Regions from separate parts of the Mesorhizobium kamtschaticum genome, predicted to be linked through region 3. Evidence: riboswitches for the same ligand, from Rfam matches in the RefSeq annotation. Region 3 holds a riboswitch; each other region holds the start of a gene.
The links. A riboswitch is a leader RNA that binds a small molecule or an ion and turns the genes downstream of it on or off. The one in region 3 is predicted to bind cobalamin.

Region 1 (7,674 bases), 2.0 Mb from region 3:
GCCCGCCGGCGCGAGAACGAATGGCGCGAGATCGGCCTCGGCGCGCAGATCCTGAAAGATCTCGGCATTTCCTCGATCAACCTGATCGCCTCACGCGAGCGCCACTATGTCGGCCTCGAAGGCTTTGGCATACACATCGCCAAGACCGAGATCCTCTGAAGGGGTAACCGATCCCTTTGCGGAGATGACGGGATGAACGCGTCATTGCCTCTGAGCCAGCGCAGCGAGCGGCTTTTGCTGCGCCGCCCGGCGCAGGCTGATCTGGATTTCCTGATCGATCTCTTCTCACGCCGGGAACTTGTCGCCCATCGCCCCGATCCTGTTGCGGACACGCCTCAGCAGAGCGCCGCCAGGCTGGCGCGCGACATCGGCCATTGGGACAAGCATGGCTTTGGCCGCTGGGCGGTCGAGGCCGATGGCAAGCTGATCGGCTTCGGCGGCGTCACCGTCTCGGCGGATTTCGACGGCCTGAACCTATCCTACCATCTTCATCCCCAGAGCTGGGGCCATGGCTATGCCACGGAACTGGTCACGGCGGCGCTGCAGGCCGCGTTCGGTCCCCTGCATGCCGACCGGGTCATTGGCCTCGCCCGTGACGCCAATCCGGCATCGCGGCGCGTGCTGGAGAAATGCGGCTTCGCCTTGGAACAAGAGGTGATGCTGCACGGCGCGCCAACAATGCTTTTTGCGCTGGCACGAGCCCGAAGGGCCGATGTGTCAAGCCCGTCTGCCTAAAGCGAACGGCGCGTTCCGCCCCGACGGACGGCGCGCGCTGGACACTATTCCGCGGGAACCGCGGCAGCCTCACACCCATCCAGGTCGCATTCGCGGGTGGCAAGGCTGCGCTGGCCAAGCAGCACGGTGATCAAGGCAATTGTGCCTGATGCCACCGACACCCAGAACCCGCTCTGGGCGCCGAACGCATCCACCACCGCGCCGGCGACAAACGCGCCCAGCGCCATGCCGATGCCGATGCCGGTGGTCACCCAGGTGATGCCCTCGGTCAGCATCGCTTCCGGCACGTGCCGCTCGATCAGGCCGAAAGCGGTGATGAAGGTCGGCGAGATCGCTACGCCACTAAGGAACACGGTCAATGCGAGCAGCGGCAGCGAGCCGGCGGTGAGCGGCAGCAATGTGCTGAGCGCAAGGACAGCGACTGCAATGGCGAGTTGCCGCTGCAGTGGCGCCTTCAGGTTGAGCGCGCCGACCACGATGCCGAGCATGAACGATCCCACTGCATAGACGCCGATGACGAGGCTGGCGGCACTCGGCTGGCCGAGTTCCTTGGTGAGCGCTATCGTGCTGACCTCCGTCGTCGCGAAGGTCGCGCCAACGAAGATTATGGCGAAGGTGATGATCTGCACCGGCCGCAGACGGATGGCCGAGCCGCTGGAGCCATGACCAACCGGCCGCACTTGTGGTTCGCTCGAACGCTGCAGGATGAACGCCGCCCAGCCAATGGCAAGAAACAGCGTGCTTGCCAGGACGCCGGCTTCCGGAAACAGCGCGGCGCTGAGTCCCACCGAAAGCGATGCGCCGAGAATATAGACCAGCTCGTCCGCGACCGACTCGAAGGCGAATGCAGTGTTCATTTGGGGACGTCCGCGAAAAAGCTCGGTCCAGCGCGCGCGAACCATTGCCGGCATGCTGGGCATGGCGGCTGCCGCCAGCGCCGACGCGAATAGCGTCCATACCGGCCAGTCCTGATTGGCCGCAACAATCAGCACCGCAAAGGCGATAAAGGCGATGAGGGTGGTAGGGACCGCAACCCGCGTCTGACCAAGGCGATCCACCAGCCTCGACGTTTGCGGTGAAACGAATGCGTTGCCCAGAGCAAACGTCGCCGAGACCGCACCCGCCAGCCAGTATTCGCCGCGCGTCTGCGACAGCATGGCCACAATGCCGATCGGCGCCATGGCGATCGGCAGGCGCGCGATGAAGCCGGCGGCCGCGAAGCCCTTCGCTCCCGGAGCACGAAAGATCTCAGCATAGGGGTTTTGCATGGGGTTCCTCGACAAAAGGCGATCTGCCAATTACATACGGGGCGTATGAGGATTAGATAGACCATACGCGACGTATGTCAATTGGCATACGGAACGTATGTGGATAAGGCCAGACAGAATGCACAGACCCCGCAAGGAGATGATTGCCGAGACGCGCGCCAAGCTGATCGCCGCGGCCCGCCAGGCTTTCGGCACGACAGGCTACGCCGAAGCGTCGATGGATGATTTCACTGCCTCGGCCGGACTGACGCGCGGCGCACTCTATCATCACTTCGGTGACAAGAAGGGACTGCTGGAGGCGGTTATCGCCGAAATCGACCGCGAGATGGCTGCTCGGGTGAATGAGGTCGCCTCGAAAGCGCCGACTCGCTGGCAACACTTCGTCGACGAATGCACGACCTATATCGAGATGGCGCTGGAGCCGGAAATCCAGCGCATCATGTTCCGGGATGGTCCAGCCGTGCTGGGTGATCCAGCACTTTGGTCGAATGCCAATGCCTGCGTCGGTTCAATGACCGATCATCTGACCGCGCTGCAGGGGGAAGGGGTGGTCGTCCCGAGCGTCGATCCCGAGACCGCCGCCCGGCTGATCAATGGCGCCAGCAGCCAGGCGGCGCAGCGAATCGCCAATTCGAACGACCCCGAAGCGACATCGAAGATGGTGGTGGCGGCGTTCAAGCAGCTGCTGGAGGGCCTGCTCAGAAAACCAGGTTCATAACAGACCCAAATCCCTGTTGGGCGCCTCGCTGGCCACCGCCCCGATTGACAATCTTCAGGCAGAGCGCATCCTCCTCGCCCATCTCTGAGGGGGATTCGGAGCCATGTGGGATTTCGAGATCGGCCGGTCGGTGTCCATCATGATCAGGACCTGGCCCTTCATTGTCTTTCGCATGATCGTCTATTTCGGCATCACGCTGGCCTACATCATGGCGACCGGCACCGGCGCCTCCGTTGGCTATGGCGTCGGCCATATCTCCACCGATCCAGACGGGCCAATGTCCTTCGCCCTGTGGGGTGGCGTGGTCGGTTTCGGCATCGTCTCGATCGCCGTCTACTGGATCCGCGAATACATCCTCTACGTCGTCAAGGCCGGCCATATCGCCGTCATGGTCCATCTGATCGATGGCCGGGATGTTCCCGACGGCCAGAACCAGATCGCCTATGCAAAGCAGGTCGTGACGGAGCGTTTCGCCGAGGCCAACATCCTTTTCGTCGTCGACCAGCTGGTCAAGGGCGCCATCCGCGCCATCACCGGCCTGCTCGGCGGCATCGCCGCTTTCCTGCCCATTCCAGGTCTGAGCGGCCTGGTCTCTTCATCAACACGGTGATCCGCCTGTCGCTGACCTATGTCGACGAGATCATCCTCGGCTACAACATCCGCATCAATTCGTCCTCGCCCTTCGAGACGGCGCGGCAAGGCGTCGTGCTCTATGCCCAGAACGGCAAGACCATGGTCAAGAACGCTGTCTGGCTGGCGGTCATCATGTGGGGCGTCTCTTTCGTCATTTTCCTGCTGATGCTGGCCCCGGCCGCCGCCATTTTGTTCATGATGCCCGGGCAACTCGCCGGCTGGGCTTTCGTGCTCGCCATCGTCTTCGCCTGGGCCTTCAAGGCGGCCTTCATCGAGCCCTTCGCCATCGCGTGCCTGATGCAGGTCTATTTCAAGACCATCGCCGGACAGGTGCCCGATCCCGCCTGGGATGCCCGGCTTGCCGAGGCATCGTCGAAGTTCAGGGAATTGAAGGACAAGGCGCTCGCCTCGTTCGGCGGGTCGCGCTGGGGCACGGCGGGCGCGACGCGCTGATCGGCGGGCTGCGCCGGCGCGGCATCGACGGCGTTGAGGCACGCCACCGCTGACTTGAGCTGCGCCTCGCCTTGCCCGCAAAACGTTTCGCTCATGATCAATTCGGGCAGCGGCAGGCGTCGGCCCCAGCCATGCGTTTCGAGGTCCGGTTTGGGCGCGAATTCCGAGACACGGCCGACGCAGAGATAGGCCACCGGCGTCACGTGCTCGGGAATGGACAGCAGGCTTTTCAACGCTTGCGGCTCGATGATGCTGACCCAGCCGACCCCAACGCCCTCGGCCCGCGCGGCCAGCCAGAAATTCTGCACCGCGCAGACCGTGCTGTAGAGATCCATCTCCGGATTGTGCCAGCGTCCAAGCGGTGAGCCCTGCGAGCGCTGGCGGTCGCAAGTGATGCAGATGTTGAGCGCGCTTTCGCAGATGCCTTCCAGCTTGAGCTTGCGGTAGAGCGCCTGTCTTTCGGCCTCGATTTCAGGCAGTTCCTGCTCTCGCGCGGCCAGGAACAGGTCGCGCACCTTCTCCCGTCGTGCGGCATCGCGGATGACAATGAAATTCCACGGCTGCATGAAGCCGACCGATGGTGCGTGATGGGCGGCAAGTAGCAGCCGCGCCAGCACCTCATCGTCGAGCCCGGTAGGCAGGAAATGGCTGCGCACGTCGCGCCGTGTGAACATGGCACGGTAGACCGCGTCGCGCGCCATCTGGTCAAACCCGTCGCCGATAGGAGCGGTCATAGTTTCCGGCATCGCTTGTCCCCTTGCGATTGCAATCAATGCCGCCCGCCTGACCATGCGGATGACGATGCCTGCCAGGCCGGTCTTCTGGCTCGGGATCAACCCGCGTCCGGTGCCTTCCCGTCATCGACAGTGGCATTTACCGGCGCGGTCCCCCTCACAGCGTTGGGCACGCCACGGAATTCAACCGTGTTCCCGATTCTCCCGCTCGCGGCGGGCACCAGGCAGTGGCGGAAACCTTACGCCGAAGCGCCGGCGCCGCCAATGCCCGCAGCGACACGAATGGACGCAAGCGTGATTTTCCCCAGCCCATCAAGCCGCAATGCATGGCCATCGCGGCGCCGGGGCATTAGATAGGGAACATGGCAACTCGTCTCTACACCCACCCGATCTTCCTCGAGCACCTCACGCCGCCGGGCCACCCCGAGCGGCCGGACCGCTTGCGCGCTATCGAGCGTGTCCTCGACGACGAAGCCTTTGCCGCGCTCGAACGCGTCAAGGCGCCGGAGGGCGACGAGGCGACGATCCTCTACGCGCATCCCGCCGATTTCGTCGCGCGCATCCGCGCCGCCATTCCCGAAGAAGGCCTTGCCCGCGTCGATGCCGACACCACCGCCAGCCCGAAGAGCTGGCAAGCGGTGATCACCGCGATCGGCGCCGCCAACGCCGCCGTCGACGATGTTTTTTCAGGCCGAGCCGACAATGTCTTCGTTGCCGCGCGGCCGCCCGGCCACCATGCCGAAAAGACCACCGCGATGGGCTTCTGCTTCTTCAACACGGCGGCGATCGCCGCGCGCTATGCCCAGAAGAAGCATGGCGTCGAGCGCGTCGCCGTCGTCGACTGGGACGTGCACCATGGCAACGGCACGCAGGATATTTTCTGGGACGATCCGTCGGTGCTCTATTGTTCAACGCACCAGATGCCGCTTTATCCCGGCACCGGCGCGAAGAGCGAGATTGGCGCCGGCAACATCGTCAACGCGCCCTTGGCGCCGCAGACCGGCAGCGAGGTGTTTCGCGATGCCTTCCTGTCGCGCGTCCTGCCGGCGCTCGACAATTTCGCGCCCGATCTGATCATCATTTCGGCCGGCTTCGATGCGCACCACCGCGATCCGCTGGCCGAGATCAATCTGACCGAAGACGATTTCGACTGGGCGACCGGCCAGCTGATGCAGCGTGCGGCCCGCCACAGCGGCAACCGGCTCGTCAGCCTGCTCGAGGGCGGCTACGATCTGCAGGGACTGGCATTTTCGGTCGCCGCCCATGTCGGCCGACTGATGAAAGGATGAATGATGGCTGCTGAGACCAACGAAGACGTCAAGGCGATGAGCTTCGAGCAGGCACTCGACGCTTTGGAGAAGATCGTCGATGATCTGGAGCGTGGCGACGTGCCGCTCGACCAGTCGATCAAGATCTATGAGCGCGGCGAGGCGCTGAAGGCGCATTGCGACCGGCTGCTGAAAGCCGCCGAGGACAAGGTCGAGAAGATCAGGCTGTCGCGCGACGGCAAGCCGGTTGGCACCGAGCCGCTCGACGCGGACTGAGGCACGGAGCAGCCTTACCGGCTTTTGGACACGATCATGGTTGAGGATTAAGCTCGTCTCGATTGAAACGGTCCAGGACAAGAGGAGATACGGAAGCGATGTGCAGAAACATCAAGACCCTGTTCAATTTTGAGCCGCCGGCGACCAATGACGAAGTGCGCGATGCGGCCCTTCAGTTCGTCCGCAAGCTGAGCGGAACGACGCGGCCTTCGAAGCAGAACCAGCATGCATTCGACCATGCGGTCGAGGCCATCGCGGCATCGGCGCGCGAGCTGCTCGATTCGCTCGAAACCCATCAGAATCCGCGCAATCGCGAAGAGGTGGCGGCGAAACTACGGGCAAAGTCAGCCATCCGCTTTGCCTGATACCGCCAAAGCGGCCGTTGGCCGCTGACAAGGAGAGTTCATGAGCTTCTTCCCGGGGAAAGACCCTGAAGCCGGCGACGCCTTTGCCAGCGACCAGATCGAATTGATGGTGATACCAACCGCCAAGGACATTGGCGGTTTTCAGGTGCGCCGCGCTCTGCCGACCGCCAAGCGGCGGCTGGTCGGGCCGTTCATCTTCTTCGACCGCATGGGCCCGGCGATCCTGCGCGGCGGCCAGGCGATGGATGTCCGTCCGCATCCGCATATCGGCCTGTCGACGGTGACTTATCTGTTCGACGGCAAAATCCGGCATCGCGATTCGCTCGGCACCGAAATGGTGATCCAGCCCGGCGACGTGAATTTGATGACCGCCGGCCGTGGCATCGTCCACTCCGAGCGCACGCCCGAGGAACTGCGCGGTGCGCCGATGTCGATCTCGGGCCTGCAGACATGGCTGGCCTTGCCCGATGGCAAGGAAGAAGTGGCGCCGGTGTTCGAGAACACGGCTTCCTTGCGGCTTCCCGAGATCGATGCCGAAGGCGTTCGCGGCCGCGTCGTCATCGGTGACTTCCAGGGGCTGCGCTCCCCGGTGCGGGCCGATACCGAGACGCTCTACGCCGACCTCAGACTGGCGCCCGGCGCCAGCGTGAAGATTCCTGCCGATGCGGAGGAACGAGCCATCTACACGCTGGAAGGCGAGGTCACGATTTCCGGCGACGTCTTTCCGGCCGAACGGTTGCTGGTGTTCCGGCCCGGTGACGAGATCATCATATCGTCGCAGACCGGTGCGCATTTCATGCTGTTCGGCGGCGCTTCGCTTGGCTCGAAGCGTTACATCTGGTGGAATTTCGTCTCCTCGTCAAAGGAGCGCATCGAACAAGCCAAGCAGGAGTGGAAGACGGGCCGCTTCGATATCGTTCCTGGAGACGAGGAAGAGTTTATTCCACTGCCGGAAAACTAAGGAATATCGCCCAAAAGCGGCCCGGTTTCGGGACACGATATGCATGAAAACAAGGGCTTGAAAGCGCGGGCATAAGCTGTTTCGACGCGCTGTGCTTTTGGGAGCAGGCCCGCGTCACTGACACGCATTTACTTTCGCAGGTCGGCGGCCTATCCCGCCGTTGAACAGAAAGCCTGAGACCCGTGAACGCAACGCCGCATACGCCGCTTCTCGACAAGGTCCGCATTCCCGCCGACCTACGGGCGCTTGCCGAGAGCGAATTG
Region 2 (7,674 bases), 3.6 Mb from region 3:
GTTCATGCCGCGAAAATCGATGCCGCCGAACCGCGCCTTGGGTTCGCGGCCGAGATAGATGTTCTCGGCGACCGTCATGTGGGGAACCGGGCTCAGTTCCTGCTCGATGATGGCGATCCCCGAGGCCAGCGCGTCGGCGGGGCTGGCGAATTCCACGTCCTTGCCGCGGCGGCGGATCGAGCCGGCATCACGCTTTTGGATGCCCATCAGGATCTTCAGAAAGGTCGACTTGCCGGCGCCATTGCCGCCGCAGAGCGCGTGAACCGTGCCGGCGCGAAGCTGAAAGCGGCCGTCGCGCAAGGCGGCGACGCCACCAAAGGACTTCTTCAGCCCCTCCACTTCGAGCAACAGCTCCACCATCGTCCTCCCATGACTTCGGATAATCCCTGTCGGATGCCGATCGGCACGTGATCTCCCGCCCAAATGCCGATGCTGACAATAGTCAAGTTTCGATCGACAAATGTCAAGTGATGCGCAAACTTTAAAATTTGGAGACCGGAGGAGTTCCTCTGGATTTAGAAAAACCATGGAAAAACAAACGATTATCGAGGCCGCCCCAATTCGTGGCGTGCTCGACAAGGGATGGTGTTCACGGAATTGTTCCGCCGATGGTTCACGGGGGAAGGGCTAGAAGGACCGAACCGCAAGCCACGTTGCGGCTCGTGCGGGACGGTCGATTTAACGGAGAAGACTCTGCCGAAAAAAGGCGGAAGGGGCAGGGCGCCGCTATGACGCCGTCCCATGTCCAGGACAGGCACGAAGGCCGCGCCTTGAGCGTAGGCCTGCCTCGTCGTCTCATCCGGTGCCGCCTTGCTACGAAGCGTGGCGTTCGTCGTCGGAGCGGCTGAGGACCATGCCGCGCTAACCCGCCCTATTGTCTACGCCTCGATTTCGAGAGCCGACAACGGCTTCGAGCAACAGGCGAGGATGAAGCCGTCGTCGATCTCGTGATCGAGGATGCCGCCATTGTGGCTCATCTCGACGGCGCCGGAGACTTTCTTCACCTTACAGGTTCCGCACAGGCCGAATTCGCAGGCCGCCGGGATCCGCACGCCCGACGAGCGCGCGGTCTGCAGCACGGTCTGGCCGGCGACGCACTCGGCGTCGACGTCCGAAAGCGCGAAGCGGATCGGTGTTGCGGCTTCGACGGGAACGGCGACGCCGTCCTGCGCCGGTGCTGCGAACGGTGCCGGGATTTCCTCCACCGCGGGCGCGGCAAAGCTCTCCTGGTGGTATTTCGTCATGTCGAATCCGGCGGCGTCCAGCATGCCGCGCACGGCGCGCATGAAGGGGTCCGGACCACAGCAGAAGATCTCGCGTTCGCGGAAATCGGGCGCCAGCAGCGGCAGCCGGATGGCGTCGATACGGCCCATATGGCCGTACCAGCCCTCGCGGCTCGACCGCTCCTCGATCATGAAGCCGAGCGATAGGCCCGGCATATGGCCGCCGAGCAGTTCGAGCTCCTTGCGGAAGATGATCTCTTCGGCGCGCCGCGCGCAATTGACGAAGCCGACATCGGTCCATGGCGCGCAGTCGTTCAGCCAGCGCAGCATCGACATCATCGGCGTCACGCCGGAACCGGCCGAGATGAACAGATATTTGGCCGCTGGATGGCTGTGCAGCGAAAAGTCGCCCGCCGGCCCATAGGCCTTGACGTGCGAGCCGGGCTTCAGGTGATCGAACATCCAACGCGTGCCGATGCTGCCGGCCTGCGCCTTCACCGTCACGGCGATCGAGAATGGCCGCGACGGCGAGGACGACAGCGTATAGGTGCGCATCAGCGGCCCGTCCGACGTCGGCAGCTCCAGCGTCACGAACTGGCCCGGCTTGTAGCGGAACCAGGTCTGGTTGTCGGAGCGGAAGGTGAAGGTCTTCACGTCAGGCGCTTCGTCGGTGACGCCGATCACTTCCAGCACCTGCAGCCTGTCGTTCCAGGGCGCCATCTGGTCGAGATGGCGATAGAGGCCAAGGTCAGTCATCGCGTTCATCCCTCAACCTCTCAGGCGACATTGCGCAACGCCGGCCTGCCATCTCCGGCAAGGCGCGGACCGATGAAGCGCGCGTACCAGTCGACGAACTGGATCACGCCACCCTCATGCAACTCCGAATAGGGACCAGGTTCATAGGCCGGCGACAGGATGCCGAAGGCGTTTTCCTCGACGATGCGGCGGTCCTGGTCATTGGTCTCGGTCCAGACATGGGTGAGCTCGGCGAGATCGTAGTCGACGCCCTCGACCGCATCCTTGTGGACCAGCCATTTGGTCGTCACCGCCGTTTCCGTGGCGCTGATCGGCAGCACGCGGAAGGTGACGGCATGGTCGATCAGGATGTGGTTCCAGGTCGTCGGATAGTGATAGTGCATCAAGGTGCCGATACGGTCGGCCGAGACTGTGTCGGAGAGGTTCTTCTTCACCGCCCGCTTGCCGGTCATCGTGTAGCTGACAGCATCGCGCAGCAGCGGCGCGCGGGTGGCGCGGTATTGCCCGGCCGGGTCGATGCGGAACTTGCTCGGCAGGCCGGTTGCCTCGCATTTGGCCCAATGCGCCAGCATCTCCGGGTCGCTGTCGGCGCCTTGCACGCCGGTCACTGTCGGGGCTTCCGGGAAGGTCTTGCACAGCTCCGGATGATTGCCGGCGCAATGGTAGCACTCGCGGTTGTTTTCCCAGACCAGCTTCCAGTTGCCCTTCTCGACGATCGTGCTCTCGAAGGCGATCTTTGCTTCGCTGAGCCGGTGCGGCTTGAGATAGGGTTCGATCATCGCCCGCATCGGCGCGAAGTCGGCGGGCTCCTTGGCCAGGCAGATGAAGATATAGCCGGCCACGCTTTCGCAGGCGACCGGCTTCAGGCCGAACTGGCTCTTGTCGAAGCCGTCGGCCATTTGGCGGGCGAACAGCAGCCTTCCGTCCAGCTCGTAGGTCCACTGATGATAGGGACAGACCAGCTTGGCCGCCGTGCCCTTGTCGGTATTGCAGACGCGGCTGCCGCGATGGCGGCAGGAATTGTGGAAGGCATTGATCTTGCCCTGCTGATCGCGCACCAGCACGACCGGATAGTCGCCGATCTGCACGGTGATGAAGCTGCCGGGCTTGGGCAGTTCGCAATCATGGCCGATGAACAGCCAGTCGCGATACCAGATCAGCTCCATGTCCAGTTTGAAGAAATCGGGATCCGTGTAGAAGGGCTGCTCGAGCGAGAATCCGTCCCTGCGGCTGTTCAAGAGCCTCAGCATGTCGTTGCGCGTATCCATGTCCTGTCCTCATACTTCAAGGACTGAACTGGTGGTGATTGAGGAAGGATTAGGCGCAGACCGGCGAAAGCCGACATGCGCCATCCGCCTCTTGACCGCCCACCGCGATCAGTCGAGTTCAAATTCTCGGGCTGGTTTCCGGGCTCTGGAGTGTCCTTGCAGACGATCGCGACACCTTCCCAGGCTTTTGCCCAGTGGTCTCCCGTTGCGACTTGAACTCCACCACCGTTGCGGGGGCAGCGCCGGAATCTGACCGGCTTCCCAATTCTCCGCTCCATCGTCACGAAGCGGCACCTGAGATGACATGATCTAATCACGACAGCGCTGGCGACATCGGCATGAAAGCGACATCGCATCCATGTGGCGCGACACGCATGCACAACGATCGGGTCAAGAATCGCGGTCCACGAAAATCGTCGCGGTGACGGCTGTACCGGCTATCAGAATCGACCCCGGAATGGGCGCTAAAAGGCTAACGGTATCGGAAAGTGACTATTAGCAGATTCTAAAATCGAACCGAACGGTTCGTTTCTATTGACGGTGCGTGCATCACGGTGTGAACGCTGAGCCTCCGATACAGTCGGTGATCGCGGCGCTGGTTTTGCCTAACAGTATGATATCAAAAACAAAAATACATGACGTAGAAGGCCTTGGCACAATTTCAAGTGGTGGATTCTTGGTCCACGCGGAACAACTTCGTGATTGGAAACGGCCAACTGGCTTTCCCACATCGGGGCTGTCCGAACGACGCGATTTTAATCCCAAGACACGCCGCTAGACGGACGGAAAAATACTGGAGTGCCCAAAATGAAAAAGATTGTTCTCACTGCCGCCGCCCTTCTGGCCATTTCCGGCAGCGCCTTCGCGGGTAGCGACCACTACGGTTCGAATGCCCCGGCAGCCACGGCTGTCGACAGCCAGTACACCGCTTCGACCAAGAAGTCGGCCCCGGCCACTCAGGCGCCTGCTCAGCCGGGCGCTGACCGCAACCTTTTCGGCAACAACTAACAGCCGCAGGGGACAGTGGGCATACCCCGCTGTCCCGGCAATCTAGAAATTCAGGAGACTTGAAATGAAGAAGATCATCCTTGCTGCCGCCGCCGTTCTGGCCATCTCCGGCAGCGCCTTCGCCGGCAGCGACAACTATGGCTCCAATGGCGCCAACCAGCCTGCCGCAACTTCGGTTGACAACTCGCGCACGGCTTCGATCCGCGAAAACGGCTCGCCCGTCTACAAGCTGCTCAATTCATCGAGCGACGTGCAGAAGTCGATCCCTCAGAGCAGCGACCGGGACCGCTTCGGCAACCACTAACAGCCGAAGTCGACCTCTAGAAAAAGAGCGGCGGGCATAGCTCGCCGCTCTTTTTTACGCCGTCGAGACGGGGTTCTGTCTTAAGCCGCTTTTGCTTCCGGCTTCTGAAGTGCGAAGGAATGTCCGTCCGCATCGAAGATATGCAGATCCTCGCCATTGGCGCTCAGCCGCAGCGTCGAGCCGCGCTTGACCTCGACATTGCCAGGCAGCTTGGTCACCAGCGGCAGGTCGGCGCGGCCGATGTCGACATAGACCAGCTGAACCTCGCCGAGCTGCTCGACATAATCGACTGTTCCCTCGAACAGATAATCCGCGCCGGTGGCGACGATCAGATCCTCCGGCCGCACGCCGAAGCTCACCGCCGCCCCCTTGGCCGAGACAGGCGTCGTAATCGGCACCGTAGCCTTGCGCCCGCCGACATGGCTGACGACGGTTGGGCTGCCGGTCTTGTCGATCGTCGCCGGCAGGATGTTCATGGCCGGCGAGCCGATGAACTGGGCGACGAACAGATTGCCAGGCTTCTTGTAGAGATCCATCGGCGTACCGACCTGCTCGATATGGCCGTCCTTCAACACCACGATGCGGTCGGCGAGCGTCATCGCCTCGACCTGGTCGTGGGTGACGTAGATCATGGTCGTGTTGGGCATCGATTCCTTAAGCTTGGCGATCTCGATACGCGTGGCGACGCGCAGTGCGGCATCAAGGTTCGACAGCGGCTCGTCGAACAGGAACACTTTCGGATTGCGCACGATGGCGCGGCCGATGGCGACGCGCTGGCGCTGCCCGCCCGACATCGCCTTGGGCAGCCGGTCGAGATATTTGGTCAGCTGCAGGATTTCGGCGGCCTGCTTCACGCGCCGGTCGATCTCGGCCTTGTTCTCCTTGCCGATCTTCATCGAGAACGCCATGTTGTCGTAGACGGTCATGTGCGGATAGAGCGCGTAGGACTGGAACACCATGGCGATGCCGCGCTTGGACGGCGGCACGTCATTGACCACTTCGCCGTCGATCTTCAACTCGCCCGACGTGATTTCCTCGAGCCCGGCGATGGAGCGCAGCAAGGTCGACTTGCCGCAGCCCGACGGACCGACGAAGACGATGAACTCGCCCGATTTGATATCGAGGTCGATGCCATGGAGAATGTTGAGATTGCCGTAGGACTTCTTCACTTGTCTCAGATTGACATCGGCCATTGGTTTCCTCCCAGTGATTTCCTCAAAGATTTCAGTCGATGCGCCCGAACCAGGCGCCGTAACCGCCAAGCTCGATCGAACCGGGGCTCGCCTGCCCGGAAAACCCGTGTCCCGGCAAAGGTTGCAGGGATCGGCTGCCAAGGTCAACCTTGGCCGGCTTGGCGCCGAGGTTGAAGACGCAGACAATCTGCTCGTTGCCCGCCCGGCGTGTGAAGGCGACGGTGTCGCCCTCACTTTCGATGAAGGTGATATCGCCCTTGGCCAGTGCCGGATGGGCGCGGCGGAAGGTGAGGAAGCGCCGATAGTGCTCGAGCAGCGAAGCCTGGTCGCCCTGCTGGACATTGACTGCTTGTGCCAGATGCTTGGCCGGCACCGGCAACCAGGGCTTTGCCTGGGAGAAGCCGCCGTTCTTGGCGCTGCCATCCCACACCATGGGCGTGCGGCAGCCGTCGCGGCCCTTGAATTCCGGCCAGAAGCGGATGCCATACGGATCCTGCAAATCCTCGAAGCGCAACTCGGCTTCGCCGAGCCCGAGCTCTTCGCCCTGGTAGAGGCAGACAGAGCCGCGCAGCGACATCAGCAATGCCGAGATGACCTTGAGATAGGCGATCGGGTCGGCTTCGCTGGCGGCCCAGCGCGAGGCCGGGCGCATCACGTCATGGTTGGAAAAAGCCCAGCACGACCAGCCGTCGCTGGCGACCTTGCCGAAGGCTTCCAGCACCGAGCGGACCTTGTCCGCGCTGATCTTTTCCGGCGCCAGGAAGTCGAAGGAATAGCACATGTGCACGCGCTTGCCGCCGGCGGTATAGGCCGCCACGACCTCCAGCCCGCGCTGCGAATCGCCGACCTCGCCGACAGCGGCGGTCGCCGGATATTCGTCGAGCAGGGCGCGGAAGCGTTCGAGGAAGCCGAGGTTTTCCGGTCGGCTCTTGTCGTAGATATGGTCCTGATAATTGTAGGGATTGACCGCCGGCGCGGTCTGGTCGTTGCGCTCCTCCGGCGGCAGCGGCGGATTGTTTTCCAGGCCCTGGCTGTGGAAGTAGAAATTGATCGTGTCGAGGCGAAAGCCGTCGACGCCGCGTTCCAGCCAGAAGCGGGTGACATCGAGCAGCGCGTCCTGGACTTCGCGGTTGTGGAAGTTGAGGTCCGGTTGCTCGGCCAGGAAATTGTGCAGATAATATTGCTGGCGGCTGGTGTCCCACTGCCAGGCCGACCCACCGAAGATCGACAGCCAGTTGTTGGGCGGCGTGCCGTCGGGCCTTGCGTCCGCCCAGACATACCAGTCCGCCTTCGGATTGGTTCGGCTCGCCCGGCTTTCCTTGAACCACGGATGGCTGTCTGCCGTGTGCGACAGCACTTCGTCGATCATCACCTTGAGACCCAGCCGGTGCGCCTCCGCCGTCAGCGCATCGAAATCGGCCAGCGTGCCGAACATCGGGTCGACGTCGCAATAGTCCGAGACGTCGTAACCGAAATCCTTCATCGGCGACTTGAAGAAGGGCGAAATCCAGATGGCATCTGCGCCAAGCGAGGCGATGTAGGGAAGCCTGCCGATAATGCCCTTGAGGTCGCCGATACCGTCGCCATTCGAATCCTGATAGCTGCGCGGATAGATCTGGTAGATCACAGCACCTCGCCACCAGTCGCGATCGATGGCGAGGTCAGGGTTCGAACTGGCTTTCAAAGCGGATTGCATTGTCTCAGCCTCCTTTCACCGAACCGGCAAGCAGTCCGCGGACGAAATAGCGCTGCAGCGAGAAGAACACGATCAGCGGCACGATGATGGTCACGAAGGCCGATGTCGTCAGAATCTCCCAATCGCCGCCGCGCGAGCCAAGCAGTGCGTTGAGCCTGGCCGTCAGCACGATCTGGTCTGCTTCCGTACCAAGGAAAACCATCGCCACCAGCAGATCGTTCCATAC
Region 3 (7,674 bases):
TCGGCGCCGCAGACATCGATGATCGAGATGAACTGGCAGCGCGCATCGTCGCGCAGGAAAGTCATCACCTCGACCAGATCGCGTGGTTCGGCATGAACGGTGAGCTCGCCATAGGCGATATCAGCGTCAGTGACGCGGCCGATCAGCTTTTCGCCGAGATAGGTCGACAGTTCGCTAAGGGATGCGGCCATGGATTTACCGTTCGATCGTGCCGGTGCGGCGGATTTTCTTCTGCAGGAGAAGAATGCCGTAGAGCAAAGCTTCGGCGCTCGGCGGGCAGCCGGGCACATAGATATCGACCGGCACGATGCGGTCGCAGCCGCGCACCACCGAATAGGAATAGTGGTAGTAGCCACCGCCATTGGCGCAGGAGCCCATCGAGATGACGTAGCGCGGCTCCGGCATCTGGTCGTAGACCTTGCGCAGCGCCGGCGCCATCTTGTTGGTCAGCGTGCCGGCGACGATCATGATGTCGGACTGGCGCGGAGAGGCGCGCGGCGCGACGCCGAAGCGCTCCGAGTCATAGCGCGGCATCGAGGTGTGGATCATCTCGACAGCGCAGCACGCCAGACCAAAGGTCATGAACATCAGCGAGCCGCTGCGTGCCCAGGTGATCAGCGCCTCGGTCGAGGTGACCAGAAAGCCCTTGTCGGCAAGCTCGTTGTTGATTTCGAGGAAGAAGGGATCGTCCTCCCCCACCGGCCTGCCGGTGTTGGGATCGATGAGGCCCTTGGGCTTCGGCGCGACGAGGGTACCTGAACTGTCGTTCAATCCCATTCCAGCGCTCCTTTTTTCCATTCATAGGCAAAGCCGATGGTCAACACTGCCAAAAACACCATCATCGACCAGAAACCGAGCATGCCGATCTTCGAGAAGGATACGGCCCAGGGAAACAGGAAGGCCACTTCGAGGTCGAAGATGATGAACAGAATCGACACCAGATAGAAGCGGATGTCGAATTTCATGCGGGCGTCGTCGAACGAGTTGAAACCGCACTCGTAGGCGGAAAGCTTTTCGGGATCGGGATTGCGGTAGGCCACCAGGAACGGTGCGGCCAGCAGCGCCAGGCCGACGACCAGAGCCACGCCGATGAACAGGACGATGGGCAGGTACGAACTGAGGAGTGCGTTCATGCAGCGGTTTCCGTTGGCGCCAATCCACTTTGATTACAGCACCGGACCTTAATGCGGAAGCGTGACAGTTTAACCGCTGAACCGTTTTAAGGGGCCTATGCTGCAACGCGGCGAGGGTTAGCGCAGCACTTCCAGCGAAGCAAGTCAAACCTTGTTCAAAACTCTGACCTGGACGGCATATCCGAAGAAACTGGTCCGATCCGCTCCTGTTTGATTTCCTTCGCTTTTTACTCCACTTTTCTCTCCTGACAGGGTTGCCGCCAAAACCCTGCTAGCATGGGCTGGAATCACCCGTCTGCATGATGGTCAACGAGCCATAAGAGTCGCATCCGAATGAAGGAAAAGATCTCGCTTGCCACCGCCCGGCGCATTGCGCTCGCCGCTCAAGGATTTCTCGATCCGCGCCCAAATGGCACACCTGATCGCCGCCACCTCGCCCGCGTGCTCTCCCGCACCGGCCTGCTGCAGATCGATTCCGTCAGCGCCGTGGTGCGCGCGCATTATATGCCGCTCTATTCGCGTCTTGGCCCCTACCCGCTCACCTTGCTCGACAATGCCGCCGTCACGCGCAAGCGCACCGTCTTCGAATACTGGGCGCATGAGGCGTCCTTCCTGCCGGTCGAGACCTATCCGCTGATGCGCTGGCGCATGCAGCGCGCCGAGCAAGGCGACGAGATGTATCTGGGGCTGGCCAAATGGGGCCGCGAGCACGCCGCCTATATAGAAGAGATCTACCGCGAGGTCGTCGCGCGCGGCCCGATCGCTGCTTCAGCACTGGAAGGCCAGAAGGGTTCGGGCGGCTGGTGGGGCTGGAGCCACGCCAAGCATGCCTTTGAATGGCTGTTCTGGGCCGGACGCATCACCACCGCGCACCGCCGTGGCTTCGAACGCTTCTACGACGTGCCGGAGCGCGTGCTGCCGCAGGCGATCCTCGATCTGCCGGTGCCGGCCGCCGAGGACGCGCACCGCGAATTGCTGCGCATTTCCGCCCGCGCCCACGGCGTGGCGACCGGAGGCGATCTGCGCGACTATTTCCGCCTGTCGCCCGCCGACATGAAGGGCCGGCTGGAGGAACTGGTCGAGACCGGCGAACTGGTGCCGGTGCGTGTCGAGGGCTGGGATAAGCCGGCTTACCTTCACAGGGATGCCCGTTTGCCCCGAAAAATCGAGGCGCGCGCCTTGCTGGCGCCTTTCGATCCGGTGGTCTTCGAACGCTCGCGCTCGGAGCGGCTGTTCGATTTCCACTACCGCATCGAGATCTACACGCCGGCCGAAAAGCGGCAGTACGGCTATTATGTCCTGCCCTTCCTGCTCGGCGACAGGATCGTGGCGCGCGTCGATCTCAAGGCCGACCGGCCGGCCAGCGTCCTGCGCGTGCACGCGGCCTACCCCGAGCCCGGCGCGCCGCCCGAAACGGCCGCTCAACTCTTCGAGGAATTGAAGCAGATGCAGGGCTGGCTCGGCCTCGAACGCATGGACGTGACGCCGGCCGGCGGTCTGGGGCCGGCGCTGGTCGACATCGCCATGTCGTAAGCCCGCGTTGACACCGCTGCCTGCAAAAGCCTAAATCCGCTGCAGACGGTCCCTTGCCCGCAACGGCAAGGGCTAAGAGGGAATGCGGTGCGGGATTTCGATCTCAAATCCGCGGCTGTCCCCGCAACTGTAAGCGAAGAGCCAAGGCCGAAAGCCACTGGGAGGTTCCCGGGAAGGCGGCACCCAAGGCGATGACCCGCGAGCCAGGAGACCTGCCGTCTGCGACAACATAATCCGATCGCCCGGCGGGTTTCCGGGCAAGGAGCCGGTTTTTGGACCACAACAGCAGTTTTTCGGCTGGCACAGCGGATATTTCGTCCGCCGACGGCGATGCTTTGGCCGGCGTCACCGTCATTGTCTGCGCCTCCTGCCGCGATGAATCCGGCTCGGACGCCCATCCCCGTGCCGGTGAACTTTTGGCCGAAGATACGCGCCGCGCGGCAGCGGCCGACACTATCCGCGTTCGCACGGTCGAATGCCTCGGCAATTGCAAGCGCCGCCTCAGTGCCGCGATCCTGCGCGACGGCTGCTGGAGCTATGTGTTCGGCGACCTGACCGCGGCCAGCGGCGCCGACCTTGTCACCGGCGCAAAGCTCTTCGCCACATCGACGGACGGCCTCATCCCTTGGCGCGGCCGGCCTGATTCCCTCAAGCGCGGCCTCGTGGCCCGCATTCCACCCCTCGACATGCTGAAGGACCAACCATGACCGCTTCCGTCTCCCGTGTTCCCTGCACCGTCGTCACCGGCTTCCTCGGCGCCGGCAAGACGACGCTGGTCCGCCATCTCCTGGAAAACGCCGGCGGCAAGCGTATCGCGATCATCGTCAACGAGTTTGGCGACATCGGCATCGACGGCGAGATTCTCAAGGGCTGCGGCATCGACACCTGCCCGGAGGAGAACATCGTCGAACTCGCCAATGGCTGCATTTGCTGCACCGTGGCCGACGATTTCGTGCCGGCGCTCGACAAGATCCTGTCGCTGACGCCGAAGGTCGACCATATCCTGATCGAAACCTCGGGCCTCGCTTTGCCCAAGCCGCTGGTCCAGGCTTTTCAATGGCCGAGCGTGAAGAGCCGTGTGACCGTCGATGGCGTCATTGCGGTTGTCGACGGCCCGGCGCTCGCCGAGGGCCGCGTCGCCAACGACATGGATGCCCTGCAGGCGCAGCGCGCCGGGGATGACAGTCTCGACCATGACGACCCGGTCGAGGAAGTGTTCGAGGACCAGATCGCCTGCGCCGACCTGATTATCCTGTCGAAGAGTGACCTTATGGACGCACCCGGCTCGGCCCGCGCCAACGCCATCATCAATGAACATTCCGCCCGCGCCGTGAAGATCGTGCCGACGTCGCATGGCAAGGTCGATCCTTCCGTTCTGCTCGGGCTCGGTCTCGCCGTCGAGGACGACATCGAGAACCGCAAATCCCATCATGACGGCGCATTCGACCACGAGCATGACGACTTCGACACCTTCATCGTCGACATTGCCTCGATCGCCAATCCAGACGAGCTGGCAAAGCGCGTCGCCACCGCCGCCGAACAGGAAAACGTGCTGCGCGTGAAAGGCTTCGTCGAGGTCGGCGGCAAGCCGATGCGGCTCTTGCTGCAGGCCGTCGGCCCACGCGTCAATCATTACTATGACCGCGCCTGGACGGCTGAGGACGACCGCCGCTCGCGCCTCGTCGTCATCGGCCTCAAGGGGCTGAACCGCCCAGCAATCGAGCGTATACTCGCCGGCTGACGCAAACCGCCCTAGCAATTCCAGGAAAAGTGTTTCACGGCTTTCCCACAGGAATTGCGTAAAACAAGGAGATAGAGCGGTTCGCCGTTCCGTGAAACGGTGAACCGCGCTAGAGCCGCGATGCATATCCTCACCACGACCTCCGCCTCGCTCGACGACCTCGCCGAGCCGGTCGATCTGCGGCAGACGCCGGCGGATATCGTGGCCCTGTCCTTCACCGGCAGCGACCTTGCCGGACTGGCCGCGGCATGGAAGGCCGATGCCGGCCGCCTGCCCTCGATGCGGCTGGCGGCACTTCGCGACCTGCGCCACCCCATGTCCGTCGACCTCTGGATCGACAGCGTCGCCCGCCACGCCAAGATCATCCTGGTGCGCATCCTCGGTGGCTACGACTGGTGGCGCTACGGCTGCGACCAGCTTGCCGCGACGGCCCGCCAGCGCGGAATTAAACTCGCGCTGCTTCCAGGCGAAAGCCATGACGAGGATCTGCGCCTGATCGAAGCCTCGACGCTGCCGCGCGAGGAGTTGGATAGCCTGCTCGGCTATTTCCGCGAGGGCGGCCCGGCCAATATGAGCGCGCTGGTGCTGCGGCTGGGAAGGTTGGCTGGGGCGCAGGCGGAAATTGTCGAGCCGGTCGCAGTGCCAAAAGCTGGCTACTACGAGCCCACACGCGGCGTCGTTCCCCTCCCCCTCGAGGGGAGGGTCCGGCCGCAGGCCGGGGGTGGGGTCCTCTCCACAGCGCGCCAACTCGAAGAAACGTCGCGCCCGGTCGCACCGACCCCACCCGGCCCTGCGGGCCACCCTCCCCTCGAGGGGGAGGGAAAGGTCGTGCCGATCCTGTTCTACCGTTCGATGCTGCTCGCCGCCGATGTCGCGCCCATCGACGCCCTTTTTGAAGCGCTCCGCCAACGCGGCATCGCCCCGGTCCCGATCTTCGTCTCCAGCCTGAAAGACCCGACCTCGCTGGCCTTCGTGGAAACCGCCATCGCATCCATGAACCCCGCCGCCATCATCACCGCGACCGCCTTCGCCTCCGGTGCCGAACCCGGCGTCGAAACCCTGTTCGACCGCGCCGGCGTCCCCGTCTTCCAGGTCATCGTCGCCACCACCCGTCGCGATGTCTGGGAAAACAACCAGCGCAGCCTGGCGCCGGCCGACCTTGCCATGCATGTCGTGCTGCCCGAGTTGGACGGCCGCATCCTCGCCGGCGCCATTTCCTTCAAGGGCGAGAGCGATGTCGATCCGGCCCTCGGCCACCGCGCCTTCGCCAACCGGCTGGAGCCGGACCGGGTCGCGCAGGTGGCCGACCGTGTGGCGGCGTTCATCAAGTTGCAGGAGACGGCCCGAGCGACACGCAAGCTCGCCATCCTAATCCCGGACTATCCGAGCGCGCCTGGCAGGACTGGCTATGCGGTCGGCCTTGATGTCCCGTCGAGTGTGCTCGCCATGCTGCATGACCTGAGCGAACAGGGCTATGCCGTTGAGGGGATTCCGCAAACGCCGCGTGAATTGCTGCGGATGCTGGAAATGACCGACCACGGGTTGGCCTTGGACGACTACACTGCCTTCTCGATCGAATTGCCGACAGCGGCAATAGCCGCGGTAGAAGCTGCTTGGGGCAAGGCAGAAGAGACAGGTTTGCGCGAAGCCCCCCTCTGTCCTGCCGGACATCTCCCCCTCAAGGGGGGAGATCACGCCGTCATCACCGCCCTCGCCAATAGCGGCCGTTGCAAAGGGAGATCCGGCGCCCGAACTGCCAATCTCCCCCCTCGAGGGGGAGATGTCCGGCAGGACAGAGAGGGGGGCCTCGCGCAAACCTTCACAAAAGACCGCCGCCCACTTCCCCTTCCGCGCCGCCACCTTCGGCAACATCACGGTCGCTCTCGCCCCCGATCGCGGCCGCTCCGCCGACCGCCGCGCCGACTACCACGACCCGACACTCCCACCCCGCCACGCCCTCCTCGCCTTCGGCCTGTGGCTGCGCAAATCGCTCGGCGTCCATGCGCTGGTCCATGTCGGCGCCCACGGCACGCTGGAATGGCTGCCCGGCAAGACCGTTGCGCTCTCGCAAACCTGCTTCCCCGAGATCGTCACCGGCCCACTACCCGTGATCTATCCCTTCATCGTCTCCAACCCTGGCGAGGCGGCACAGGCCAAGCGGCGCATTGCCGCGGTAACCCTTGGTCATCTGCCGCCGCCACTGACCGGCGCCGGTCTGGATGAAAACCAGTACAAGCTCGAGCGCCTGGTCGACGAATACGCCCAGGCTGACGGCCTCGACCGCCGCCGCCGCGACCGCCTCGCCAAGCTGATCGTCGACACCGCGCAAAAGACCGGCCTCGCCTCCGAAGCCGGTGTCGCCAGGACCGATGCACCCGACGAGGCGCTGCGCCGCATCGATGCCTGGCTCTGCGACCTCAAGGATTTTGCCATCAAGGACGGGCTGCACATCTATGGCCGCGCCCCCGAGGACGAGCCTGACGCCATCCGCCGCCAAAGTGCCGAGGCTGAAAAGGCGGCGCTGCTTGCCGCACTGGATGGCCGCCACGTCAAGGCTGGTCCAGCCGGCGCGCCCGCGCGGGGGCGCTCCGATGTGCTGCCCACCGGCCGCAACCTATTCACCTCAGACCCGCGCACCATGCCGACGCCGACCGCCTATGATCTCGGCCGCGCGGCAGCCGAAGAAATCGTGCGCGGCTACATGCAATCGCATGGCGATTGGCCACGCTCGCTGGTCATCGACCTCTGGGGCTCGGCTTCGCTGCGCACAGGCGGCGAGGAGATCGCACAAGGCCTGGCGCTGATGGGCTGCCGGCCGCAATGGGACGCCGCCACCGGCCGCATCACCGGCATCGAGGTGCTGCCACCTGCGGCACTCGGGAGGCCACGCGTTGACGTCACCTGGCGCATATCGGGCCTGTTCCGCGACATGTTCCCGACCCAGATCGCCCTGATCGATGCCGCCGCCAACACCGTCGCCGCGCGCGACGAGGACGATTCGGAAAACCCGCTCGCGGCCCGAACCCGCGCCGACGGCAAGATCAGCCCCCGCATCTTCGGCACCTCGCCCGGCACTTACGGCGCCGGCGTCGAGGATCTTTTGTCCCGTGGCGACTGGGGCGCGCGTGAAGAGATCGGCCGCGCCTATCTCGACGCCACCTCGCATGCCTATGGTGGCGAAGGCGGCGAAGGCATCTCGGCGCCCGGCGCCTTCGAGGGCCGCATCGCCGAGGCTGACCTTCTGGTCCATACCGGCGACGACCCCGG
Region 4 (7,674 bases), 1.5 Mb from region 3:
AAGAGGCTGCGCTGTGAGGGCGTCATGGCCTATGAGGCGCATGCGCCGCATATTCCTAGCCTGTTCGGCGGCCCGGCCAAGGCGTTGGCGCAAGCCTCGGAACGGGCCGCCGCTTTCGTTGCTCGTCTCGGCGCCGACCAGCGCCGCATCCTCAACATTGGCGGCAGCAAGACCGCGCTGCTCCATCACGGCGGCGCTGCCAATGAAGTGTCGATGGGGTCGGCCTTCGTGCTGCCCAGCGATTTCGACACAACTGGTCTCGAAGGTTTCCAGCCGGCGGCCTTCATCGCGACGCCGATCCTGAAAGTGGTCGAGCCGATGCTGCCGGGTCCGCGGGCCGTTTCCCGTCTGCTGCAGGCGCTCGGCCGGTTTCCCCGCAAGGGCTGCTATCTCTATGGCGGCAAATGGATGGCCGAACCGGTCTTTCCCGAAGGCATGAAGACGAACGGCCTGCTCGGCCAGTCCTCCAACCAGCAATTTATGGGCCTGCCCACCGGAAGCATGGCCAAGCCGGGCGACTACGCGTTCCTGCGGCCGACGCAGAGCGAGGTGGTGCTTCAGCAATTCGGCCCGATCGCGGTGCTTTCCGGCGGCAGGATCGTCGATCGCTGGCCGGTGTTGCCGATGATGTGATCAAGTTAGATAGTTGACTGCGTCAAGTAAATGGCTGATCCTGCAAAAACAGGAGATGCCCATGACGATTCACCATGCGCCCAACAAAGAGCTGATCGATGCGGTGCGGGCTTTCAACCGCTTCTACACCCGCCAGATCGGGCTGCTCGACGAAGGGCTGCTGAAAAGCGCCTTTTCCCTAACCGAGGCGCGCGTGCTCTACGAGTTGGCGCATCGCGACGGTTTGACCGCGACCGACCTTGGACGCGATCTCGGCCTCGACGCCGGTTATGTCAGCCGTTTGCTGAAGAAGTTCGAGCGCCTTCACCTGATCTCCAGGTCGACGCTGGTTTCGGACGCCAGGCAATCGGCGATTGCGCTGACGCCGGCGGGCCGGAATGCCTTCGCGCCACTGAACAAGGATTCGCACGACCAGGTCGCGGCCTTGCTCGATCGGCTGCCCGCGTCGGAGCAGGACCGGCTGGTGAAATCCATGCGCACGGTCCAGGCGCTGTTGAGCGAAGGCGCCGAGCCGAAAATCCCCTATCTGTTGCGGCCGCTGCAGGTCGGCGACATCGGCTGGATCATCCGCCGGCAAGGGATGCTCTACGCGCGGGACTATGGCTGGGACGAAACCTATGAGGCGCTGGTCGCCGAAATCCTGGCGGCCTTCGTCAAATCCTTCGACCCGAAATGGGAGCGCAGCTGGATCGCCGAGCGCGATGGCGAGGTCGTCGGCTCGGTCTTCGTCGTGCGCAAATCGGATCAGGTGGCGAAGCTGCGCCTGCTCTATGTCGAACCGTCGGCGCGCGGCCTCGGTATCGGCAAGCGGCTGGTCGAGGAGTGCATCGGCTTTGCCCGCGCCAAGGACTACAAGACGCTGACCTTGTGGACCAACGACATCCTGACCGCCGCCCGGCACATCTACCAGGCGGCCGGCTTCAAACTGATCGAGGAAGAGCCTCACCATTCCTTCGGCAAGGATCTGGTTGGCCAGAACTGGGATCTCGATCTCTAGGCAAACCCTGTCCGGGGCCTGTTTTGGTGATGCGCGGTTGTTGGTCGTTTGCGCCGATGCTATGAAACGCGGGTCGAAAAGGACCCTGGAGCGGCAAACGGTAAGCCCGCTCCCTTCCACCGGTTGGAAGCTCCGTTCCCATCCCATATGGGAACCCACGGCAAGCCCACGGCGTGCTTTTACGCCCGGCTTGGCGTTCGGGGTTTTCGCGGATCGGCGTTCCTTCGTTTGCCAGGCGCCAACGAAGGAGAAGAGAGAATGCCCATCATTCGCGCCGACACCGGCATCATCACTCAGATCAATGTTTTCACCGTGCCCGAAGGCGGACAGCAGGCGTTGATCGACCTACTGCAGGAGGCGGCAACGAGTTGCCGCAGCGTTCCCGGCTGGATGTCCGCCAGCCTGCACCGAAGTCTCGACGGCACGCGTGTCGTCAATTACGCCCAGGCGCAGGACCAAGCGGCCATGCGGCGGGTCTTCGAGCATCTGCGCAGCAGCGGTTTTCTCGATCGCAACCAGGCTTTGGGTCAGGCCCATCCCGGCCTCTATGAGGTCGCTCTCACCGTGGAGTAAGGCGGAGCGGCGGACCGCGCCTTGGCCACATGCCAAGGTACGGTCTGCTCGGTACTTATGACTTCACCGGTATCCAGATCTCCAGCCCGCCATTGCCGCTGCGCGGATCGAACTCCGGGCCATAGCGCTCGAATTCGGGCGCGTCCGATATTTCGTGCCCGGAGGCGGGCAGCCATTTGTTCCAGATCGTGTTGACGGTGCGGCGGATGGTCGAGATGTGTTCGCGATGCGAAAACACCGCATATTTCTGCGCCGGTATGCGCACACGGCTGAATTCCCTGGGAAGGTCGGAAAAGTCCGAGACCTCGACACCGGCGATGTAATCGAAATTGCCCGCGTCGTCGCCATTGACGCAGACGCCATAGGCAACGTCGCCGGTCTCGCCCGGAATGTTGCCGATATAGGGGCCGAAGCGCTGCCACTGCATCGGAATGGCGGCGCTGGTTTCGCAGCTGTAGCGTTCGCCGAGCCCCGCGATCAGGAACGGCCGGCTGGTCTCGAAGCGTGGCGGTTCGAGGTTGGCGAGAAGGGACTGGTCCATCAGGATCGGCTCCACGAGGTCGAGGGTCTTGGTCGAACCTTGCGCCCGCACCAGTTCCGGCGTGGTGCCGAACTGATCGCGGAAGGCCCGGGTGAAAGCCTCATGCGAGTTGTAGCCGGCGTCGAGCGCCACCGAGAGGATGTCGGGCGCCCCGCCGGCCAGCCTGCGCGCCGCCTCGGTCAACCGGCGCGCGCGCATATAACCCATCACCGAGCGGCCGGTGGCGGCGCCGAAGGCGCGCGTCACATGGAAGCGCGACACGCCGCTGCCTTGGGCGACGTCGTCAAGCGAGATTGCCTCAGGCAGATGGCTCTCGACAAACCACAGCGCTTTCTCGGTCGGGTTCATGGCTCCTCGCATTTGGCGCGCTGACATTACTGACCGCGTCGATGGCCAGTTTGATCGAAATTGCGCGTGGCGTGCAATCAGCGCGGCAATGATCGGGAAGCGCTCGCCGCAGCCGCAGATCAGGAAACGGCCGGGGCGGCGCAGAATCTCTGACGACAAGCGTTGATTTCAGCCTGATGGAGCGCGGCGCGGCGGTCAATCCGTTGATCCGTTCGACAAGCATCTGCGCGGCCCTGTGGCCGATCTCGTTGCAGGGTTGCGCGATCAACGTCAGCCGAGGTTCGAAATAGTCTGCCCACTCGAGATCGTCGAAGCCGGCAATGGCTCGCGACAGGGGATTGACAGCGGCAGAGGATATCGCTTTATAGGTTCTGTTATTACATTACAGATGGAGATGCGGCACGCCCCTTTCTGATCAGGCCGCAGGCTGCGGGTGCCGAGATGGTGACAGGTTCAGTCGAAAAGAATCGTTGCGATGCGCCCGGGGCAAAACTACGATGACCCGGTGATGGTCCCCGCGCCGAAAGGCAAGGGGTGAAAAGGGAACACGGTGAGACCCTCAAAGGTCGAGACCGTGGCTGCCCCCGCAACTGTAAGCGGTGAGCAAGATCCGACATGCCACTGGCCGGCAAGGCTGGGAAGGCAGGATTGAGCCGAGACCCGCGAGCCAGGAGACCTGCCATCACTGAGTTGACCGGACGGGGTGTGCCGGGAGGAAACGTGGACGTCGGTCTTGTCGGCCGGCTCGCCAACATCCTTCCGTCGCCAGTTTTGGAAAGTGACGGAAAGTTGGACGGCTTCATCCATCGCATCATCGTGTGCACGCTTTGCCGTGACGTCCCGACCGGGGTCAGGTCGGGCGAAGCCTTGTGCAACGATTTGCGTTCCCGGCTCTCCGCTCACCATGACCCCGCCGTGGCGCATGGCTTCGCGATCGAAGGCGTCGAATGCATGGCGGGCTGCGCGCGGCCGCTGACGGTAGCCTTCCGGGCGCCGGGCAAGGCCGCCTATCTCTTCGGCTCCATCGACGCCGAGGCCGACGCCGGCGATCTCGTGCGATTTGCCAGGCTCTACGCGTCGCTGGCAGACGGCTGGTGCAATTCCGGACAACGTCCGCCGCGGCTGGCCGGCAAGACGCTGGCCCGCATCCCGGCACCGGCCAAGCCTGCGGGGACGGCCGATGACAACGCCGCTCCTTGAAGCGCGCGACCTCGGCGCGACGGCAAATGGCCGGGCTCTGGTCCATGCGGTCAGCCTGTCGGTCGCCGCTGGTGATCGCCTCGCCATTATCGGCCCCAACGGCGCCGGCAAGACGACGCTGCTGCGCATGCTGTCGGGCATGCTCAGGCCAAGTTCGGGTGAGGTGAAGCTTGGCGGGCGCCGCCTGGACAGGATTTCAGCCGCCGAACGGGCATTGCATATCGCCGTCGTCGGCCAGACCGACCAGCCGGATCCGCGGCTGGCGGTGATCGACTATGTCGAGCTTGGCCGCGTCCCGCATGCCGGCCTGAGGCGCCGGAGCGAGGAACGCGACATTGTCGTGGACGCGCTGCGCCGGACCGGACTGTTGCCGCTGCTTGGCCGAAGCATCGGCTCGCTGTCGGGCGGGGAACGCCAACGCGCCCAACTGGCGCGCGCCATCGCACAGCAACCGAAAGTGTTGTTCCTCGATGAGCCGACCAACCATCTCGACCCGCGAGCCCGCGGCGAGCTTCTCGAACTTGTGGCCGGCTTCGGCATGACGGTGATCGCCGTGCTGCACGATCTGGCGTTGGTGGCGCCCTTCGCCACCAGGGTCGCGGTGATGCATGAAGCCCGGCTGCATGCGCTGGCGGCACCGCGCGAAGCGCTGACCCAACAGTTGATCCGCGAGATTTTCGGCGTCGACGTGTTTCGCCTGCGCCATCCCACCGAGGATCGCGAACTGACCGTGTTCGATGTTCCGAACCGTGCCGCGCCGCCGTCCTGACCAAAACCCTTCATCCGACCCTGTTCAACCAAGGAGCAAAATCCGTGAAACGTCTCGCTTTGTCGCTCGTCCTCTCGCTGCTGGCCTCGACAGCCTTCGCTTTTCCCGTCACGGTCGATAGCTGCGGCAAACCGCTGACCTTCGACGCGCCACCCAAGCGCGCCGTCATCCACGATCTCAACATGGCCGAGATGGCCTTCGCGCTGAAGCTGCAGCCGTCGATCATCGGCCTGACCGGCATCACCGGATGGTATAAGGTCGGCCCAGAATTCAAGGCCGAGCAGGGGTCCATCCCGGAACTGGCGCCCAAATACCCGACGCTCGAGAACCTCGTCGCGGTCGAGCCCGATTTCTTCTTCGCCGGCTGGTACTATGGCATGAAGCCGGGCGGTGACGTGACCCCCGACACGCTCGCCCCGCACGGCATCAAGACGCTGGTGCTGACTGAAAGCTGCGTCCATCTCGACAAAACCAGGCCTGCCGCCTCGATGGACCTTCTGTATGGCGACGTCGAAAAGCTGGGCAAGATTTTTGGCAAGGATGCCGAAGCGGAAAAGCTCGTCTCAGACTGGAAGGCGCAATTGGCCGATATCACCGCCAAGGTCGGCAACGCCAAGGGGACGCGGGTGTTCCTCTATGATTCCGGTGAGGACAAGCCATTCACCGCCGGAAAATTCGCTATTCCCAGCACCATGATCACGGCGGCCGGCGGCGACAACATCATGGCTGACCTGGACACCAGCTGGGGCAATACGGACTGGGAAACGGTGGCGTCGCGCAATCCGCAATTCCTCATCCTGCTCGATTACCAGGATGGCGGCGGCTACAAGAAATTGCTCGATTTTTTGAAAGCGCATCCGGCGATGAAGGAGACGGACGCGGTCAAGAACGAGCGCTTCGTGGCGCTGCGCTATGCCGAATTGACACCCGGACCGGCGAACATCGAAGCGATCGCCAAGATCGCCAAGGCGATGCATCCGGAAGCGTTCTGATGCTATTTGCCCCTGGGCATGAATCCGGCGCGCTTTCAGGGCACAAGGCATTCGCGCTGGCGATGGCGGCGGGCGCGGTGGCGGTCGCCGCTCTCGTGCTGCTGTCGATCGCCTATGGTTCGACACTGATCCCGCTGACCGACGTCATTGCCGCCCTTGGCCATGCCGTCGGGTTGAATGAACACCAGGTGTCGGGTCCCGTCGGCAAGATCGTCGTCGATCTCAGGCTGCCGCGCACGATCCTGGCGGCGTGTGTTGGCGGCGGCCTCGGCATAACAGGCGCACTGCTGCAGACGGTGACCCGCAACGATCTCGCCGATCCCTTCCTGTTCGGCCTGTCCTCGGGGGCTGCCGCTGGTGCGGTTTCCGTCATCACCGTCTTTGGCGACAGTTTTGGCATCTGGACCTTGCCGGTCGCGGCCTTCACCGGCGGCATACTGGCCGCCTGCATTGTCCTGTTGCTGGTCGCGCGGGTGAGGGGGCAAGGGCCGGAACGGCTGATCCTTGCCGGCCTTGCCGTCTCCTTCCTGTTCACGGCATTGACCAATTATCTGGTGTTTGCCGGCGATCAGCGCGCGGCCCACTCGGTGCTGTTCTGGACGATGGGCGGGCTCGGGCTGGCGCGTTGGGATAATGTCTGGCTGGGTGCTTTGGGGGCCGGCACGATCGCGGCCTATGGGTTGTGGAACCACCGCAGGCTGGACGCCTTCCTGGCCGGCGAAAGTGCTGCCGAAAGCCTCGGTGTGCCGGTGGCGCGGATGCGCAGGACGACGTTTCTCGTTGCCGCCTTCTCGACGGCAATTCTCGTCTCGGTCGCCGGCGTCATCGGCTTTGTCGGATTGATGATCCCGCATCTGTCGCGGCCGCTGGCGGGTCCCTTGCATCTGCGCCTGATCGCAAGCTGTGCGTTGTTCGGAGCGGTGCTCCTGCTGGCAAGCGATCTCTTGGCGCGGACCTTGCTGCCGCCGCAGGAACTGCCGATCGGCATCATCACCAGCTCGCTTGGCGCCTTCTTTGTCGTCACGCTGGTCGTGCGAAACCGCCTGTGAAAACGGCTGGTTCTCCCGGTCCGTCTGTCTTCCAAGGGGTCATGGCGCTCACCGATCGCCAACCACGATCGCGTTGCGCGGCGTCATACACAACGCCGCGGCTTGAATAATAAGCACGCTTATTATATATACCGCTCATGGTTTCAGATGGCATAGACAGATTGGGATTTTTGATCCACGACGTGCAGCGTCTGCTGCGCAAGCGTTTCGAGACGCGCGCCAGCGGGCTTGGCCTGTCGTCCGCGCAATGGCGGCTTATGGTGCGTGTCGCCAAAGAGGAAGGCGTCACCCAGGCCCGGCTCGCTGAACTGCTCGAAATCGAGCCGATCAGCGTCTCGCGTCTTGTCGACCGGATGGAGGAGGGCGGCTGGATCGAACGCCGCGCCGACGCCGCCGACCGCCGCGTGCGCATGATTTTCCCAACCGCCAAGGCGAGCGCTGCCTATGCCGAGGTCAAGAGCCTCGCCGGCGAAGTCTATGAGGAATCGCTTGTCGGCGTTTCGCCGGAGGACCGTCGCGTCCTGATCAGGGCGCTCGATGCGATGGCGCAGAATCTCGGGGACGGCGATACC

Region 1: another riboswitch for cobalamin. It lies ahead of bluB (5,6-dimethylbenzimidazole synthase); the one in region 3 lies ahead of AC0V7N_RS20325 (DUF1636 family protein).
Region 2: another riboswitch for cobalamin. It lies ahead of AC0V7N_RS02630 (aromatic ring-hydroxylating oxygenase subunit alpha); the one in region 3 lies ahead of AC0V7N_RS20325 (DUF1636 family protein).
Region 4: another riboswitch for cobalamin. It lies ahead of AC0V7N_RS27755 (DUF1636 family protein); the one in region 3 lies ahead of AC0V7N_RS20325 (DUF1636 family protein).

The regions. Positions count from the first base shown of each region.
Region 1 is NZ_CM149691.1:6,075,304-6,082,977, reverse strand. It holds gene ribB (3,4-dihydroxy-2-butanone-4-phosphate synthase) at 1-159, shown strand, start outside; gene AC0V7N_RS30305 (GNAT family N-acetyltransferase) at 193-735, shown strand; gene AC0V7N_RS30300 (MFS transporter) at 780-2,003, opposite strand; gene AC0V7N_RS30295 (TetR/AcrR family transcriptional regulator) at 2,122-2,721, shown strand; partial or broken gene AC0V7N_RS30290 (hypothetical protein) at 2,825-3,807, shown strand; partial or broken gene bluB (5,6-dimethylbenzimidazole synthase) at 3,972-4,481, opposite strand; cobalamin riboswitch at 4,602-4,781, opposite strand; gene AC0V7N_RS30280 (histone deacetylase family protein) at 4,904-5,830, shown strand; gene AC0V7N_RS30275 (exodeoxyribonuclease VII small subunit) at 5,834-6,085, shown strand; gene AC0V7N_RS30270 (DUF2277 domain-containing protein) at 6,184-6,450, shown strand; gene AC0V7N_RS30265 (pirin family protein) at 6,491-7,411, shown strand; gene dxs (1-deoxy-D-xylulose-5-phosphate synthase) at 7,594-7,674, shown strand, end outside.
Region 2 is NZ_CM149691.1:555,862-563,535, reverse strand. It holds gene AC0V7N_RS02640 (sugar ABC transporter ATP-binding protein) at 1-357, opposite strand, end outside; gene AC0V7N_RS02635 (FAD-binding oxidoreductase) at 879-1,979, opposite strand; gene AC0V7N_RS02630 (aromatic ring-hydroxylating oxygenase subunit alpha) at 2,000-3,247, opposite strand; cobalamin riboswitch at 3,360-3,560, opposite strand; gene AC0V7N_RS02625 (DUF680 domain-containing protein) at 4,055-4,255, shown strand; gene AC0V7N_RS02620 (DUF680 domain-containing protein) at 4,320-4,559, shown strand; gene AC0V7N_RS02615 (ABC transporter ATP-binding protein) at 4,640-5,752, opposite strand; gene bglA (beta-galactosidase BglA) at 5,784-7,448, opposite strand; gene AC0V7N_RS02605 (carbohydrate ABC transporter permease) at 7,453-7,674, opposite strand, start outside.
Region 3 is NZ_CM149691.1:4,115,210-4,122,883, reverse strand. It holds gene AC0V7N_RS20345 (NADH-quinone oxidoreductase subunit C) at 1-191, opposite strand, end outside; gene AC0V7N_RS20340 (NuoB/complex I 20 kDa subunit family protein) at 196-777, opposite strand; gene AC0V7N_RS20335 (NADH-quinone oxidoreductase subunit A) at 768-1,133, opposite strand; gene AC0V7N_RS20330 (winged helix-turn-helix domain-containing protein) at 1,467-2,666, shown strand; cobalamin riboswitch at 2,696-2,900, shown strand; gene AC0V7N_RS20325 (DUF1636 family protein) at 2,939-3,373, shown strand; gene cobW (cobalamin biosynthesis protein CobW) at 3,370-4,407, shown strand; partial or broken gene AC0V7N_RS20315 (cobaltochelatase subunit CobN) at 4,528-7,674, shown strand, end outside.
Region 4 is NZ_CM149691.1:5,573,379-5,581,052, reverse strand. It holds gene AC0V7N_RS27780 (DSD1 family PLP-dependent enzyme) at 1-633, shown strand, start outside; gene AC0V7N_RS27775 (bifunctional helix-turn-helix transcriptional regulator/GNAT family N-acetyltransferase) at 695-1,630, shown strand; gene AC0V7N_RS27770 (antibiotic biosynthesis monooxygenase family protein) at 1,889-2,203, shown strand; gene AC0V7N_RS27765 (GyrI-like domain-containing protein) at 2,259-3,092, opposite strand; gene AC0V7N_RS27760 (substrate-binding domain-containing protein) at 3,043-3,360, opposite strand; cobalamin riboswitch at 3,585-3,790, shown strand; gene AC0V7N_RS27755 (DUF1636 family protein) at 3,882-4,292, shown strand; gene AC0V7N_RS27750 (ABC transporter ATP-binding protein) at 4,273-5,061, shown strand; gene AC0V7N_RS27745 (ABC transporter substrate-binding protein) at 5,106-6,053, shown strand; gene AC0V7N_RS27740 (FecCD family ABC transporter permease) at 6,053-7,102, shown strand; gene AC0V7N_RS27735 (MarR family winged helix-turn-helix transcriptional regulator) at 7,240-7,674, shown strand, end outside.